4 regions of the Jeotgalibaca ciconiae genome follow, and region 1 is predicted to be linked to each of the others. Evidence: a T-box and tRNA genes for the amino acid it is inferred to sense, from the RefSeq annotation. Region 1 holds a T-box; the other regions hold tRNA genes.
What was found. The T-box of region 1 lies ahead of argS (arginine--tRNA ligase). A T-box ahead of a tRNA ligase gene usually reads a tRNA of that ligase, here a tRNA-Arg.
Positions count from the first base shown of each region.

Region 2: it encodes a tRNA-Arg, which carries the amino acid that the T-box ahead of argS (arginine--tRNA ligase) is inferred to sense. The anticodon was not compared.
Region 3: it encodes a tRNA-Arg, which carries the amino acid that the T-box ahead of argS (arginine--tRNA ligase) is inferred to sense. The anticodon was not compared.
Region 4: it encodes a tRNA-Arg, which carries the amino acid that the T-box ahead of argS (arginine--tRNA ligase) is inferred to sense. The anticodon was not compared.

Region 1 covers NZ_CP034465.1:1,782,814-1,787,292, forward strand. Annotated here, with positions in the region: gene EJN90_RS08405 (ribonuclease domain-containing protein) at 1-154, shown strand, start outside; gene EJN90_RS08410 (barstar family protein) at 160-453, shown strand; gene EJN90_RS08415 (alpha/beta hydrolase) at 555-1,298, shown strand; gene EJN90_RS08420 (DUF2188 domain-containing protein) at 1,876-2,298, opposite strand; T-box leader at 2,437-2,647, shown strand; gene argS (arginine--tRNA ligase) at 2,733-4,424, shown strand.
Region 2 covers NZ_CP034465.1:77,402-81,880, forward strand. Annotated here, with positions in the region: gene acnA (aconitate hydratase AcnA) at 1-692, opposite strand, end outside; partial or broken gene EJN90_RS00395 (IS110 family RNA-guided transposase) at 1,187-2,324, shown strand; tRNA gene EJN90_RS00400 (tRNA-Arg) at 2,718-2,789, opposite strand; gene EJN90_RS00405 (DNA-directed RNA polymerase subunit beta) at 2,933-3,112, opposite strand; gene mreB (rod shape-determining protein) at 3,131-4,165, opposite strand; gene murA (UDP-N-acetylglucosamine 1-carboxyvinyltransferase) at 4,206-4,479, opposite strand, start outside.
Region 3 covers NZ_CP034465.1:2,796,380-2,800,858, reverse strand. Annotated here, with positions in the region: gene hflX (GTPase HflX) at 1-1,162, shown strand, start outside; gene EJN90_RS12980 (methionine gamma-lyase family protein) at 1,167-2,414, shown strand; tRNA gene EJN90_RS12975 (tRNA-Arg) at 2,608-2,681, shown strand; gene EJN90_RS12970 (DUF2187 family protein) at 2,855-3,196, shown strand; gene EJN90_RS12965 (MarR family winged helix-turn-helix transcriptional regulator) at 3,574-4,032, shown strand; gene EJN90_RS12960 (beta-ketoacyl-ACP synthase III) at 4,039-4,479, shown strand, end outside.
Region 4 covers NZ_CP034465.1:1,907,255-1,911,733, reverse strand. Annotated here, with positions in the region: gene EJN90_RS09015 (aminopeptidase) at 1-23, shown strand, start outside; gene EJN90_RS09010 (nuclease-related domain-containing protein) at 469-1,374, opposite strand; gene EJN90_RS09005 (hypothetical protein) at 1,500-1,787, shown strand; tRNA gene EJN90_RS09000 (tRNA-Arg) at 1,893-1,965, shown strand; gene EJN90_RS08995 (MBL fold metallo-hydrolase) at 2,346-3,062, shown strand; gene lacD (tagatose-bisphosphate aldolase) at 3,840-4,479, opposite strand, start outside.

The DNA.
Region 1 (4,479 bases):
GCCCGAAAAAGAAGGCAGAGATTATTATGAAGCAGATATTAATTATCAGGGAGGATACAGAAATGCGGAGCGAATTGTTTTTTCTGATGATGGCTTGATTTTTTATACGGATGATCATTATGAAACTTTCGAACAGCTTTATGGAGAGGAGTAGCAGTCATGAAAAAAATCATTTTAGATGGAAGCAGCTTTATAGATAAGGAAGCGGCACATGTTATTTTGCAAGAAAAAATGGAACTTCCAGACTATTATGGGAAGAATTTAGATGCCTTATGGGACTGCCTCTCAAGCGACTTTACGAAGCGGATGATTATTATTCAGAATCCTCATCGTATTAAAGAGAATCTAGGTAGATACGGAGAAGCATTACTACGTGTGTTTGTTGATGCAAAGAAAGCAAATCCTGCTGTAACAGTTGCATTTGCTTATAATATGAGGAAAAAAAAATCCTGAGATAATCTACAGTCTTAGGTTTTTTTTGCTTTCTACTTCTTATTATCTGTTGTTCTACTATAATAAGAAGCATAATTAAAAAAAGAAGGAAGGGATCAGAAATGAAGGCCGTTTGGAAGAAAATCTTGAGTGGGATGGTCATCATCTTTTTTATTTTTATTGGCTTATTCGCTTGGTATATAAATGACGACTATGATGCAACTGATGAAGCTCTGATAGCTTTAGAATCAAATGAAAAAGTAACGGTTTTTGAAGGAGATCCGCTTCGATTTTATCCCAAGAATGAAGAAGCTGAAATTGGAATTATTTTTTATCCTGGAGGGAAAGTGGAGGAGGAAGCTTATGCACCTTTGATGCAAAGTCTGGCTGAAGAAGGATATGCAGTTTTTTTGGCAGATATGCCCTTTGGATTGGCAGTATTCGATATTAATGCAGCTGAATCCATCATGGCAGAGCATCCCGAAATTTCACAGTGGTATGTGGCAGGACATTCGTTAGGTGGATCAATGGCTGCAATTTTTGCAAGTAATGCGGTAGAAGAGTTAGCAGGCTTAATCTTATTAGCATCCTATTCAACTGCTGATTTATCACAAACTCATTTACCAGTCTTGTCCCTATATGGGAGCGAAGACCATGTATTGAATCAAGAGAAGGTTGAAGAATATCGCTCAAAGCTGCCAGAAAATCATGATGAGATCATTATTGCAGGCGGGAATCATGCGCAATTTGGAAACTACGGTATCCAAAAAGGCGACGGAGAATCCCTCATTTCTGCTGAAGAGCAACAAAGGATTACGGTTCAGGAAATTATACAATTTATTAACGAACAAAAAACCAATCATTAATTGAAAATGATTGGTTTTTTCATAAATCAGGGTAGCGTAAGTTCTGCTTTATAAAGTTTGATGTTTTTATAGAAACAGACGTTCCAATAGGATTTCGATGCTGGACATCTTTATTTTTTAGAAATAACGACGTCCAGCAATAAATTTATCCTTGAACATCTTTATTCTAGAAAAACAAAGACATTCGAGCCGTAAAATGAACTTGAACATCGTTATTTTAGGCTAAGCGAGTACAAGTTCTGCCGTCACTGCCTAGCTACTGGGTTCGGGACTAGTAAATTTGTCTCATTGCATGCTTCGTTGCTCTCTAAGGCGGATTGCCTGTTTTTTCATAGGGAAAGCGGACTTGTCCGCTTTTCTAATAGACTAGGGGATTATAAGTTCAGCCATCAATGTCTAGCTCCCAAGTCCTGACCTAGTGAAAAAAAGATAAATTTGCCCCATTGCGCGCTTCGCTGCTCGCTAACGCATATCATTCGACTAACCCGCTGAAGCGTGAAGTCTCCTGACAATTCAGGGTCAAATTTCCTATTTTTTCATAGGCCAAGGCGGACTTGTCCGCTTTTCTAGTAAAGACTTATTCATTTTTTTTATGGGAAACAACTTTCGTCCCTCGTTTTTCAGCAATTTCTTTTGCGCGTTTTTCTGCTTCTTTTTTAGTGTCATAAGTATCCGAGGCTTGTTTTGCACCTTCTGTTTTTACTTCCCAATGTTCTTCCTCTTCAATATAGCGAACATGAACGTCTTTTTCAATATATTCTGGACCTTTATTGTCACCATCAGAATCATGTTTCGTTAAATCTTTCTCTTTTAATTCTTTTTTCTCTTTTGCAGTTGCGTCTTCTGCCCATTTTTTGGCTTGGGATGTAGCGATTGGGATAGCTCTTTCTTCTTTGTATCCATCAGCTAGCATGGCATTTGCGATATCGATTGCTTTTCGACGAGTATTCACATCTAAATTTTTCCAACTACTTGGATAATCCTGTTCTGTCCAAGGCATGTATCTTTCCTCCCAAATCTTATTAGTAGTTATAGTGTACTGAAAAAGGAAAGCAGACTCAAAACAAAACACTTTCTTCTAGATAGGGTAAAAATCAATGGACAATTGCACCTTTTCTTGCTATATTATGATAGATATAGAGATTCTATGAAGAAGAGAGTACTTTTTCATTTACGCTATGAGCGAGTGGGGATGGTGAAAGCCCACAGCGATAAGAAAAATGAACCGCACTTCTTTTGAAAATGATCTGAAAACAGTAGGATTATTCGGGTAGCTCCGTTACAGGTAAAGAGGGCGTAGCACGATTTTGCGCCAAACGAGAGTGGTACCACGGATAATCGTCTCTCTTTTGCAAGGGCAAAAGAGGACGCTTTTTTTTGTTCACCATGTGAACTCTAAGTACTTAGATAGAGATATAACAAAGGAGAAGAAGAATGGATTATAAATTATTAATTGCAAAAGAAATTCACCAGCACGTAGCGGAGCATTTAACAGAAGAGCAAATATTCGATTTGTTAGAAAATCCCAAACATGCAGACCACGGGGACGTAGCTTTTCCAGCGTTTTCTTTGGCGAAAGTATTCCGTAAAGCTCCACAAATGATTGCCAATGAATTGGCAGAAAAAATCAATCACAGTTTTATTGAAAAAACGGAAACAGTAGGACCGTACTTGAATTTCTTTTTAAATAAAAATGAAATCAGTTCCGCTGTTTTAAAAGAAATTACGACACAAAAGGATACATTCGGGGACGCTTCAATTGGCGAGGGAAAAAATGTTCCTATCGATATGTCTTCACCAAATATTGCAAAACCAATTTCAATGGGACATTTACGTTCAACGGTAATTGGTAATGCCTTAGCAAATATTGTCGAAAAAGTAGGTTATAAACCCGTAAAAATCAATCACTTAGGTGACTGGGGCACTCAATTTGGAAAGCTGATCGTGGCTTATAAAAAATGGGGCAATGAAGCTGATGTAAAAGCTGATCCCATTGCACAACTTTTGAAATTATATGTTCAATTCCATGAAGTTGCTGAAGAAGAAACAGAACTTGAAGATGAGGCACGCGAGTGGTTTAAAAAGTTGGAAGACGGTGACCAAGAAGCAAGTGAGCTTTGGAAATGGTTCCGTGAAGAATCCTTGAAAGAATTCATGAAGATTTATGAGATGTTGGATATTTCATTTGATTCATTCAATGGAGAAGCATTCTATAATGATAAAATGGATGAAGTAGTTGAATTATTAGAAGAGAAAAATCTGTTGACTACTGATCGTGGCGCTACTATTGTTGATCTAGAAAAGTATAATTTAAATCCTGCCTTAATCAAGAAAAGTGATGGAGCAACTTTGTATATTACGCGTGACTTAGCGGCAGCAATCTACCGCAAACGTACCTATGACTTCGCACTTTCCTTGTATGCAGTGGGAAATGAACAATCCAATCATTTTAAACAATTAAAAGCTGTTTTATCAGAAATGGGTTACGACTGGGCAGAAGATATGTATCATATTCCATTTGGGTTGATTACGCAAGGTGGTAAAAAACTTTCAACTCGTAAAGGAAAAATTATTCTTCTAGAAGAAGTACTGAACGAAGCAACGAATCTAGCAATGGAACAAATCAATGAAAAGAATCCTAATTTGGAAGATAAAGAAGAAGTTGCCAAACAAGTTGGTATTGGTTCCGTCATTTTCCATGATTTGAAAAATGATCGTCTGAATAACTTTGACTTTGTCCTAGAAGAAGTCGTTCAATTTGAAGGCGAAACAGGCCCTTACGTTCAATATACAAATGCGCGTGCGCTAAGTATTTTACGTAAAGCAGATGTAGAGCTGGATCTAGAAGAAAAATTAAGTTTGGATGATGAATATGCTTGGGAAGTAATTAAATTAATCAATAGTTTCCCAGATATCGTGTTGACTGCTTTTGAGAAGTTCGAACCTTCCGTTATTGCAAAATATTCATTACATTTATCGCAAGCATTTAATAAATATTATGGCAATACAAGAATTTTAATTGAAGATGAACAAAGAAATGCACGTCTTGTTCTTGTAAAAGCAACGACGGTAGTCTTGCAAGAAAGCTTACGTCTACTAGGCGTTAAAGCACCAAGTAAAATGTAAAAAAGCGAAATAAGATAGTCCGATTTTTTTGAATGTTCTACCCAGAAAAAACAGC
Region 2 (4,479 bases), 1.2 Mb from region 1:
TCAATTCCTCCAACCCCCCAGCCTAGTACGCCTATCCCGTTAATCATGGTTGTATGAGAATCAGTTCCAACCAAGCTGTCAGGAAATGCCCAGTTCTCTCCATTTTCTTCTTTGGAAACAACCACATCAGATAAATATTCAATGTTAACTTGATGAATAATTCCGGTAGCTGGCGGTACTACACGATAATTTGAAAAGGCATTTTGTGCCCATTTTAAAAAGGTATACCGTTCTTTATTTCGTTCAAACTCAAGAGCTGCATTAAAAGCAAGTGCTTCCGGCGTACGATAGGCATCTACTTGAACCGAGTGATCAACTACTAGATCTACTGGGATTTCAGGATTAATTTGATCTCCTCTTCCTCCAAATCGAATCATCGCTTCACGCATCGAAGCTAGATCAACAATCGCTGGCACACCTGTAAAATCTTGTAAAATAACACGTGTAGGCTTAAAGGGGATTTCTCCATCTTGTTTTTCTTCTGCCCATTTAGCTAATTGCTCAATATTTTTTTCAGTAATATCGATTCCATCTTCTTGTCGTATTAAAGATTCCAATAATATTCTGATTGTATAGGGAATCTTTTCTAAGGATACATCTAACTTTTTCGTTACTTCGGCTATGTCAAAGTACTGATACGTTTTATCATTAGAAATTATCTCCTTTTTACTTAATTCGTGATACGAAGTCATATCGTCACTCCTATTCTTAACTCTGAAACATTAAAATTAGATATATTATACATTGACAACCTCTCATTGTAAATTCATTTTTATCATTATATTATTAACTTGCTAGAATGAAATGTTCGATTATACTTAGAAATCCACTGTTAGCACGGCTTTTTTATGGACACAATAGTGTAATCACGAAGATTCATTTTATGAAAAAAGGATAAGTTTTCATTAAATATAAATAAAAAACTCCAAAAAAACATACTAAGATTAGTAGGTAGAAACCCCGACGGGGATTCTACCTACTATTTTCTTTTTTTGGAATATAGTAGTGGTGAAAGGAAGCTCGACCGTAGCCCCTAGGACCGAGAGTCCGAAACATAAACAGAGCTCCTTCACTGTCATTTCAGAATCAGGTTTAAGTATGTTGGACTTCGAGTCCGTGTAAAGGAAATGGGAATCGGAATGAATCAGCGAGGGTCTTTCAAACCAAACGAGAAAGTGAGGAGAAAGTGATGTTTGTAGTCGCACTAGACGTTTCCATGAAGAAAAGCTATGCCGTCATCTATGAAGGCACTACGTGCCTATGGAAGGGCGACGTTACACACACGAGAACAGGTTTTGCTGGTCTGTTGAATGAAATACAGATTCTGCCGCAAGCTCCGGAAGTAGTTTTCGAGGCCACGGGCGTCTATTCCGGCCTGTGGAAACCTTCTGCCAAAAAAACGGCTTGTCCTATACCCTGCTGAACCCGCTTCAAGCAAAAAAACAACTGGAAGAAGATACGCTGAGAAGTTGGAAGGCCGACAAACAGGATGCCCACAAGCTGGCGCAAACCCATGCCGGGAAAAGACGGACACCGAAGGTGGTACAGGAAGATATTTATCAAGACCTGCGCGATTTATCCCGCTTCTACCAAGAGGTGGAGGAAGAAATCAAACGCACGCGCATGCACTTGCACAACTGTCTCCAGCTGGTATTTCCGGAGTTGGAACAGTTCTTTTCGAATCAAATCAACCAGGAAGAACATCTCCGAAAACCGGGCCCGCAAGAAGGCGGAAGAATTAACCGCTCTGGCACAGGAGGGCTTATCCAGCCGTTGCTGAAAACAGTGTTCACTGTCAAAAGAAGAGCTACTATGCGGAAAGGGTCCAAGACCTGCTCCTCCAAAAGGAGGCACTCAAAAGCCAGATGATAGCAATGGCGAGGGAACTACCGGAACACGATTTATACATCACAATCCCAGGAATCGGTGAGCTGTCCTCGGCCTTATTAATCGGGGAACTGGGGGACATTCGACGATTCGAAACGTCCAACCAACTGAACGCTTTTGTGGGCATTGATATCCGTAGGTACCAATCAGGAAACTATATTGGCAAGGACCACATCAATAAACGCGGCAATCCGAAAGGAAGGAAAATATTGTTTTTTTGCGTACGAAACATGGTTCGCCAACAGAAAGCTGCCCCGAACCATATCGTGGATTATTACTACAAATAAAAAAAGCAACCCATCCCCAAAAAGGATAAGGTTGCAGTCGTAGCCTGCATGAACAAACTACTAAAATGTATGCATTCCATGGTCAGGAACCATACTAAGTACGACTATGCGTACACGGCCTCTAAGGGCCCATCAACAGTTTTAATATAACACAACACCCCGCAAAAAAATAGAAAAAGGGATGTTTATTTGGCATGCCTATCTTCGCATCAAGCATAGCCCCAAATCTACTCTCCAAGGGAGAGTTTAAGAAATTCATACGGATAGATAATTATTAGGCAGAAATCACTTGACTAAACGTAGGAAAGGGGCTGGGAAAAAACTCCCAGCCTCTTTCCTATACCCGAATAATGTAGCGTAAATGTGCTCAAAAAGGCAGCCCCGACGTCCACTTCACGAATCAGGCTCAGATGGTCTGCAACCATCTTGCGCTTATTCGCTCCAGTGATTCGGGGCTGAACGCCTTTTTTCCCACTCTCTAATCCGTTTATTTAGCTTTTCTATTTGAGGCATCGACACCATAAATAAAAGAGCTTTTGTTTACGTCTCCTGAGGGAATCGAACCCCCATCGCAAGAACCGGAATCTTGCGTGATATCCATTACACTAAGGAGACAACAATAGAATAATTATAGCAAAAGAGCAGCTTTTGTACAAACTATTTTTCCTATATAACAAAAAGAACTAGCAGCTGTCACTAGTCCTTCTGTTTGCTTATTTTAATGAAGCATTTTATAAAAGAAACTTAATCTCCTACCTTTATCGAATAAATTCTAAAATATGCTCCCAAGTTTCGCGTTCAAATACTTGCATCGCTTCACCATCACCTAGCACACCGTATCCTATCATTAAGCCCACAGCAAATAAAGCAACTGCCGCTACTATAAATAACAGAATAATAAAAATTGATTTAAAAATAGGTTTAAAGTCGAACTTCATAATGAACTTCCTTTACGATTAATTTCTTTGGAGTAATCTTCTAAACCAACTAGGTTCAGCTTGTTTGTCTCTCTTTTTTTTTCCAATATTTTCTAGCAAAATGCCCGTTCCTAACGCAACTGAATCTAACGACTCCGGAGAAGCAAAAACAGGAACGCCTAATTCATCACTAAACAACTGCTCAATTCCTCTAATAAGTGCGCCTCCGCCTGTTAACACAATTCCTGTATTAATAATATCAGCACCTAATTCTGGTGGAGTGATTTCCAATACTTCTTTTGCTTGTTCTACAATTAACATCAATGTATCATGCATTGCATAATATACTTCTTCTGACGTAATTGAAATCGTTCTTGGAAGCCCCGTGATCATGTCTCTACCGCGTATTTCCATATTCTCGATTTTTTCAGGAATTAAGGCAGTACCAATTGTTTTCTTGATTTGTTCGCCTGTCCTTTCACCAATCAATAGATTATGTTCACGTTTTACATAATTCATAATATCGGAATCAAGTTTATCCCCTGCTGTCTTTATCGAACTGCTTGTTACAATACCACCTAACGAAAGTACGGCAATATCACTCGTTCCTCCGCCAATATCGATTACCATGTTTCCATTGGGTTGGAAGATATCCAAACCAGCACCTACTGCTGCAACTTTTGGTTCTTCTTCAAGATAGACATTTTTTCCGCCGCTTTTTTCCGCCGCTTCAATAATTGCTTTTTGCTCAATAGTAGTGATATTTGTTGGACAACAAATTAAAATATTTGGTTTTGTCAACAACCCTTTTACGTTCAGACGATTAATAAAATGAGTAAGCATTGCTTCCGTTATATCAAAATCAGCAATCACCCCTCCTTTTAATGGACGTATAACCCGAATATTGGAAGGTGTACGGCCGACCATACGATAGGCTTCAGCTCCTACAGCTAATACACGGTTTGTTGCAGTATCAATCGCGACAACAGAAGGCTCGTTTAGAACGATTCCTTTTCCTTTAACATGGACTAACACATTCGCTGTCCCTAAATCGATTCCTATATCCTTAGCCACATTGTTCCCCTCTCACTTTGTATAGATTATTAATGTTTTTCTATTTTGTTAAAAATAATGCATCCAATTCTTTAACAGAAAGTGTGTTTCCTTCTTTCTCACTTACACGCTCAATTTCTGCTCCAAGTTTTCTGAGTTTTAAGTCAAACTCATAGTAGCCGCGATCCAAATGGTTTAAATTCGTTACACGAGTATATCCGTTTGAAACAAGCCCAGCAATAATTAACGCTGCTGCTGCTCTTAAATCAGAAGCAGCAACTTCTGCTCCCTGAAACTCTGAATTACCATATAATAATACCGTTTGTCCTTCAATT
Region 3 (4,479 bases), 1.0 Mb from region 1:
ACAAGAGTTAGAGAATTTAACGGAGACGGTTGAAGGGGAAGTCGTAGCAGTCCTTACCCAAAAGAAAGATTCAATTGATCCCAGAACGGTTATTGGCAAGGGTAAGTTGGAAGAACTGTTACACCTTGTAGAAGAATTAGGAGCTCACACAGTAATTTTTGAACAAGAACTTTCACCAAGACATCTTCGTAATATACAAGAAGTAATCCAGTGCAAAATAATTGATCGTATTCAATTAATATTAGATATATTTGCCATGCGGGCAAAGAGTAAGGAAGGTAAATTACAAGTTTCTTTAGCTCAATTAAATTACTTGTTGCCAAGGCTAACCGGCCAAGGTATTAATATGTCCAGGCTCGGCGGGGGAATTGGTACAAGAGGACCCGGGGAAACTAAACTGGAAACGGACCGTAGACATATTCACCGACAAATTAATGAAATCAAGAAAGAATTAGAAGAGACAGAGAGACACCGCCAACGTTCGAGAGAAAAAAGACAATCAAGTGGCGTTTTCCAAATTGGTTTAATTGGTTATACAAATGCAGGGAAATCCACTATATTGAATCGATTAACAGATGCTGATACGTTTGAAGAAAACCTATTATTTGCAACTCTGGATCCCTTAACGAGAAAAATGGTTTTCCCTAATCAATTTAAAGCAACGATAACGGACACGGTTGGTTTTGTTCAAAATTTACCTACTCAACTCATCCATGCTTTTCATTCTACTTTAGAAGAAAGCAGAGGAGTGGATTTGTTTCTTCATGTAGTAGATTCCTCGCAGCAATATGTTGAGCAACAAGAAGAGACTGTTTTAGACTTAATCCAAAATCTAAACATGCAAGAAACGCCAATTATCACGGTTTACAATAAAAAAGATAAGATGCATGAAAATTTCCAAGCTCGCTTACACCCACACATTGTCATATCAGCATTAAATGAAGCAGACATTGCAACCTTGCAGGATTTTATGTGGGAAGAGATAAAAAAACACCTTGTTCCTTATGAGCGCGAAGTATCGTTGGCAGAAGATGGAGGAGCACTATTTAATCAACTGCAGCAAGAAACTTTTGTCGAGTCAATGGAATTAATTGGAGAAACAAATCACTATTTATTTAAAGGATATACTAAAAGCAATTCAAAATGGTTAGGAGATCGTTAGGATAATGAGTCAATCAATTCGTAACATAGAATCAATCGTCAATAAGGTAGATGAGCAAATACAAGAAGTATTTAAAGAAGTTCAACAAAAAGTTTTGGAAAATCAAAAGAAGGTATTGGATGGTTTTCGCAAATGCAATGTAAGTGATTATCACTTTACTCCAAGTACGGGGTATGGGTATAACGATATAGGAAGAGACACCTTGGAGGAGCTGTATGCTGAAATTTTCAAAGGAGAAGCAGCTCTTGTTCGTCCTCAAATTATTTCTGGCACGCATGCTATTGCAACTGCCTTACTAGGTGTTTTACGTCCAAATGACGATTTATTATATATTACTGGACAGCCTTATGACACTCTATTGGATATCGTAGGTGTAACAGGAAATGGGATTGGTTCTTTAAAGGAGTACCAAATTGGCTATGATCACGTAGATTTACTTGACGATGGTTCTGTGGACTTTGAAGGAGTAGAAGCGAAGCTAACTGAACAAACAAAAGTAATTGGGATTCAGCGATCACGTGGATATGCAAACAGACCTTCGTTTACCATTGAAGATATCCGAGTAATGATCGAGAAAATCAAACCACTTGCTCCAAATGCCATATTTTTTGTAGATAACTGTTATGGTGAATTTGTTGAGACGATGGAACCAATAGAAGTGGGCGCCGACTTAATTGCAGGATCACTTATTAAAAATCCTGGTGGTGGTATCGTTAAAATGGGTGGTTATATCGTGGGTAACGAGGACTTGATTGAAAAGTGTTCCTACCGTTTAACCACACCAGGAATTGGCCGTGAAGCAGGAGCTACGTTATATAGTTTGCTAGAAATGTATCAGGGGCTGTTTTTAGCGCCTCACGTGGTCGGAGAAGCCGTTAAAGGAGCAATCTTCACTTCAGCACTGCTAGAGGAGTGTGGAGTAGAATCAACGCCCAAATGGAATGATTCGCGTACTGACCTGATTCAAATGGTAGAATTACCTTCTGAAGAACAATTAGTGGAATTCGCACAAGTTATTCAGAAATATTCGCCTGTAGATTCAAACGTTCTACCAATCCCGGCCCCCATGCCTGGTTATGAAAGTAAGGTAATTATGGCTGCAGGAACCTTTATCCAAGGAGCGAGTATTGAATTGTCTGCAGATGGTCCAATAAGACCACCTTATACATTATATATTCAAGGCGGTCTAACATTTGAACACGTAAAATTAGCTGTAACAGCCGCGGTAGAAGAAGTATTTTTTAAAGCATAGGAAATTTGAAAAGGCAGGATATAGTATGTGTTAGATTCGAAAATTCTAATACATACTATATCTTGAAATTTTAAAGCAACAAGGTCTTTTGAAGCGACCATTTTTAAAATAAAAAAAGAAATTGAAAAAACATGTTGACTTTCTTCCAGAAATTTCATACAATTATAAATGTTCTGTTACAGGACACTGTGTTGTCTCAGTAGCTCAGCAGGATAGAGCATTCGCCTTCTAAGCGAACGGTCGGGGGTTCGAATCCCTCCTGAGACGTATTTTATAATCAATCGTATAAATAAAAAATCAAGTGTGTATTTTATATTACATACTTGATTTTTTATTTATGTTTGAAACGTGACTTAATCCCTAAAAAATTAAAACTATGTTATACTATTATTAGAAATTGTGTGGCCGCTCATGCATGGAAAGTGAGGAGATCATTGAATATGGCTAAAAAGATTTCTGAAGAAACAAAAACTATGATTGAAGCTCAACTACGAAAAGGAACCAGTAATTCCCGAATTGCTAGCTTATTGGGGGTTTCTTATGAAGATGCTCTGAAAGTAGTTGATACGATTAAAGAATCAATTCGGCCGGATGTAGGCGATGAGATTCGTTTTACTTTTCGAGACCACAAAATGGTTGGAACAATCCAAAAGTTATTAACAAATAGTGCAGTAGTAGAAATAAACTGGAATCAATCATCTCATATCATGAAAGATATCTGCGAAGACAAAACAATTGTGAATTTCAAAGATATTGATGAATTTGTAAATGTAGGTGAATAAAGAGTCATCAAGGGGAGTACCCCCTTGATAGCTCTTTTTTTTTGGCTTTTTTTTAATCAGTTGAATGCCTTTATTACCTTGAGGCTCAAGCCTGACTTTGGAAATTGGATAAAACATACCTAGAGCAGAGTAGAAACAGAAAACGTAAGATGGTTTTCTACTCTCCGCTAAACAGGCTTTTTATTTATTTGTGAAAGGAATAAAAATTTATTGTTAAAAAGTTTTTAAGAAAAGTTTAAGGTAATATTTTTTTCAGGATGTTTCTTGACAACTATTTGTATTTTATATATAGTTTGGAGGTCAAATGGTTTGATAGTCAAACTATTTGGAATTCAAATTGAATTTGAGCTAAATTATTAAAAGGAGGGAGCCATTCTTTGAGTCATTCTATCGAACAAATCAACTCTTATTTAATTTCCATTTTCGATGAAGTACTGGACATAGAAGAAGATGCTTTGCGCGGTAGTAATTTTTCTGATTTATCAATTAGCGAAATGCATACCTTGGAAGCTATTGGAATGTATTCAGAACATACTTCATCAGAGGTAGCCAAAAAACTAAATATTACTGCCGGCACTTTATCAGTTGCTATTAACACTTTAGTTAAAAAAGATTACGTCGTTCGACAGCGAATGGAAAACGATCGTAGAGTAATTAAGCTTGGTTTAACCAAAAAGGGCAAACTGGTCTATCGGCTTCATGAAAAGTTTCATCGTGAAATGGTAAAACGTACGATTGAAGGTATGGATGACGAAGAAGTGGAAGTACTATTACGAGGTTTAAACAACCTTCACAGTTTCTTATTTGAACTGGTTGAAAGTATTGGGAAAAGGTAATAATAAATGGGAATTAAAATTACAGCAACCGGGCATTATTTACCACCTCAGGTAGTATCGAATGATGACTTGGCAAAGTTTCTAGATACGAGCGATGAATGGATAAAGAAGAGAACGGGCATTTCACAAAGACATATCTCTGCTGGCGAAAATACTTCTGACCTAGCTGCTAAAGCAGCCGAGAATATTTTAAGAAAAAGAGGTATTTCCGGTGAAGAGATTGACTTTATTATTTTGGCAACAATGACGCCCGATGCATCAAGTCCTTCTACAGCCTGTATTGTTCAAGAAAAAATAGGTGCTACCAAAGCTTTCTGTTTTGATATTAATGCAGCTTGTTCAGGATTTGTTTTTGCTCTATCAACGGCATGTCACTTTATGCGAAGTGGGATGTATAAAAAAGGATTGGTCCTTGGTGCAGAAACAATGTCAAAAGTTATTAATTGG
Region 4 (4,479 bases), 120 kb from region 1:
GCAATGGAGACTGGGCTTTCTAATTTAAAATTCAAACCGCACCCTCTGCTTTTTAGAGTTGGGTGCGGTTTTTTGATAGACTAGGGGATTATAAGTTCAGCCATCAATGTCTAGCTCCCAAGTCCTGACCTAGTGAAAAAAAGATAAATTTGCCCCATTGCGCGCTTCGCTGCTCGCTAACGCATATCATTCGACTAACCCGCTGAAACGTGAAGTCTCCTGACAATTCAGGGTCAAATTTCCTATTTTTTCATAGGCCAAGGCGGACTTGTCCGCTTTTCTTATTGGTTTTATAATTCAATGCTTTTATCAGGTAAAAGCAGTGCTCAAAATCGATTCTTTCCTTGATAAAAATAGTTTATCAGATAAAGGTTCGGCTTTAAGAGCGAGCTTTCCTTGATAAACAAGATATATCAAGGAAAGACAATCATAAAAGAGCCTACTTTCCTTGATAAAAGTTTTCTGTCCTTAAACATAATAAGTTGCTTTATTTTTCCCTATAGCTTGGAAGTTTTTCTTTAAGCAATACTTTATTCTATCTAATTTTATCTCTTCTCCACACCATCTATAAATCTGGCTAGTAGTTATTTTTTCCTCAGAAAATAAAATTCTATACTCTTCTACCGCTTCCAAAATACGCTGTATCATTATTTGTTGGTAGCTGCATTTTCTGCATGTGTATTTTCTTCTTCCGTACTCCAAATCAAACGAAAAACATTTTTTGCAATACAATCCCTTCTTCAAATCTTCAAAGGTATATGGAGGCAGCTCTTTATAAGGGTATTCCAGAACATGCTCTTCATGTAAAACTTGGATGATACGTTCTTGATTCTTTACTTTACAGCAAGTAGATTTTTGTATGTTATCGATGTGTTCGTGAATTTGGCTCGGTAAAATAAAAGATGGAATCTCAGGAAGGTTGTAAAGCGTGAATTCAGAATTGATAAAGATAATATATCCCTCGATTTGTAGATTTATCCCACGTGCTTTAAAAATCTCTCTGAGCCGATTCTTGGTTTTAACTAACTGATTTAAAGGATTATCTGGTTGATATTCTTTTTTGGAAGAAAAAAACTCCTCACCATAAAAATAGGAACCAGAAAATCCTTTAATTTCGTAAATAAAAGCAATATTCTCTTGGATAATCAATGAATCAATTTGAAAATAACGTTGTCCTGATTTAAACGTTAAATCATTAAAAACCATACAGTCATCTACCTTCCCATTGATTAACTTATCGTATAGGCACTCTTTCTCATAACCCTTTCTCAATGAAAAATAATAGTATTTGTCTTCGGGTTTTAGCTTCATCCTGCAGAATAACGACTCCATCATTATTAAATTTGTTGGTCTAGTGCGTTTTTTATAAATCATGTAAATCCCCCTTGTCCTCTCTTGCTAATAACATACGCAAAAATCTGTTTTATCTTTATTTTTCTTTCAGAGAGCCTTGCGGTATAATAAAAATGAATAAAAGGGAGAAAGATGGGTGAAATCAATTGGAAAAAAATACGGCTAGAAAAGCGTTAGAAAATATGAACCCGGATCCAGAAAAAGAATCTCCTCGCCGAAGCTGGATGTATATTTTTATTGGCATTATCTTAATTTTTGGGTTGACTTTTATTTTTCAACAGCTAAACGATTCCCCTAACGAAACGATTGATCCGTATAGTTTTGACCAATTAAAGGACCAAGTCCAAAGTATGCGTCAACAGCTTGATCAATTAGAAAAACAAAATTCTGCTCTTGAAGGACGCATCGAAGAATTGGAATCGTTAATTGAATAATCACCAGAAAGGAACCTTCATACTTTGTAAAGGTTCCTTTTAAATTTATTTTATTAAACGAAACTAGACATTGAACCCATTTTATGAAATAATAAATAATGTTTTGGTCCCGTAGCTCAGTGGATAGAGCACTCGTTTCCTAAACGAGGTGTCGGAAGTTCAATTCTTCTCGGGACTGTATAAAGCTTGCTATAAAAAGGCTACAAGTCTATTAAGGAAAAACTCTAACATCCTCAATTGAGGATGTTTTTTCATAGACTAGGGGATTATAAGTTCAGCCATCAATGTCTAGCTCCCAAGTCCTGACCTAGTGAAAAAAAGATAAATTTGCCCCATTTCGCGCTTCGCTGCTCGCTAACGCATATCATTCGACTAACCCGCTGAAGCGTGAAGTCTCCTGACAATTCAGGGTCAAATTTCCTATTTTTTCATAGGCCAAGGCAGACTTGTCCGCTTTTCTTATGTGTAAAATCTTTCCAAGGGTTTTTGTTTGACACTTTATTTACCATAGTTGTATTATTGTTTCTTAATAACTAATAATAGAGAGGTCGTGAATGAATGCTTCAAATGGAATCCTTTGAAAACGTCATACAAATTACGATTGAAAAAGAAAATAACTTATTTTTAGTAAAAGAAAACGATGGTTTTATACTGATAGATACAACGGTTGCATCAGATCAAATTGAAGAAGTAATTGAATTTATTCAAACTTCTGGGCTTCCTCTAAAGGCAATTGCAATTACGCATAGTCATGATGATCATTTGGATGGTTTTCCACAATTTCAAAAAGCTTTTCCAAATGCACCTGTTTATTTCCCAGAACGGGAGTATCAACTTATTTTGAAAAAAGAGTTGCTGCCTTCTGATAAACAAGTACCATTGAAAGAAGGGATTCCTGATTCACTTCCTTTCACGCCAGATTTGTTACTCAAAAGTGGAGATAAGGTTGGAGAGCTGGAAGTTCTATTTACTCCAGGACATACACCTGGTCATATTTGTTTCTTCCATCCAACACTTCGTTATTTATTAGTTGGTGACGTCTTGCAAACATTAGGAGGAGCTGCAATTTGTGGTGTGCATCGTGATGCATTTCCAAAACCAGCCCGCTTAAATTGGGATTTAGAACAGAGCATTCATGTAGTCGAGGATTTCTTAACATTAAACCCGACCTATGTCGGAACAGGTCATGGCGAAGTGATGCAAGATCCAATGAGCATTCTGCCAAAAACCATTGCAGAAGCAAAATCACTTGTGAACCTGTCTCAACCGCATTAATATAAAATAAATACGAAAGCAGCTACCCTATTTCAGAGTAGCTGCTCTTTTTATTTGACTAACTTTTCAGATCCTTACTCTATCATATGGTAGGTAGTACGTTGATTTTGTCAGGGGATCATAAAGATGAACTTTTTATTTAATTTGTTAATGAGGATCCATATGAAAGAAATAATTCTCAGTCTGTCCGAACCTAACAAGTGCTTTCTGCAACTGAACAATTTAAACATCCTCTACTGTATTATTCCTACTTTTTAAACACTTGTTTAAAAAGTAGGGGCAAGCCAGGATTTGCTTACGACTACATTATACTACCTCTCTTACATTTATGCGACTACTCTTTTTGTGAAAAAAACTTTTAACAAGAAGTTATATTGTTTAAATTTAGAGATATTTACGGTATATTATCATTAATTTGAAATAAAATTCTTGTTTTTTTAATCAATCTCTCATTATTTAAAATATAACTCAATAAAAAAAGATTGTTCTTCTAATTCCCAAATTAGGCAATTTAACACTAGTAAAAACTTTAAAAATCAGATTCATTCTTTTATATAACATTATTTATTGCATTTTTAGTTTAAAAATAAACATTTTAATATAATACGTTTAAAATCATTTGTTTTTTATTTTGCCAAATTGACAATTTTTAAACATAAATGAACTTCGCTTGAGACACTATTCAATTTGTAAACTTTTGTTTAAATTGACAATTTATGATTAAAAAGTCCCAGATTTTCTTAACTTTCCATTATTAAGAAAATCTGGGACTTTTTGTTATTTGATTGTGACTTTATCTGTCCAAGGATGGGCAGATTCGGCCACCGCTTGGTTTAGTTCTTCAATGTTGTTGCGTCCTTCCGTTTCTAACCATTCTTGCACAGCTTCTTTTCCATCGCGTGCATAGATCGCCACGGAATCCTTCCAGGTTGCACGGCCGCATAACACACCATTAAAGGTGGAACCGGCTTCCCTCGCAAAGCGGACAGTATCTTGGAACAACTGAGCGGATACGCCAGCGCTCAGGAAAATGAACGGCAGATGCGTTGCTTCCGATTGGTCTTGGAAGTGTCGCAAGGCTTCCTCACGAGAATATACGGTCTCTCCCTCCGTAAATCCTTCCACATAATTCATGTTGACCGGCACTTCCATCTTCAGTACATCCACGCCGTAGCGTTCTTCGGAGAAGATACGCATTGATTCATTCACTTTATGCGGTTTTACTTGAGCGTATTTTGCAGATTTTACGTCATCGTCAGTGGCATCATAAGTCACGATCTCCAGGAAGAAAGGAATGTCTTCTGCCATGCATTCGGATCCGACGCGTTCCACGAAGGCATGTTTCTGGTCATTGATGTCGTCACTCTCATCCACATCGTAGTAGAGTAGGATTTTCACAGCATCAGCGCCCAGTTCC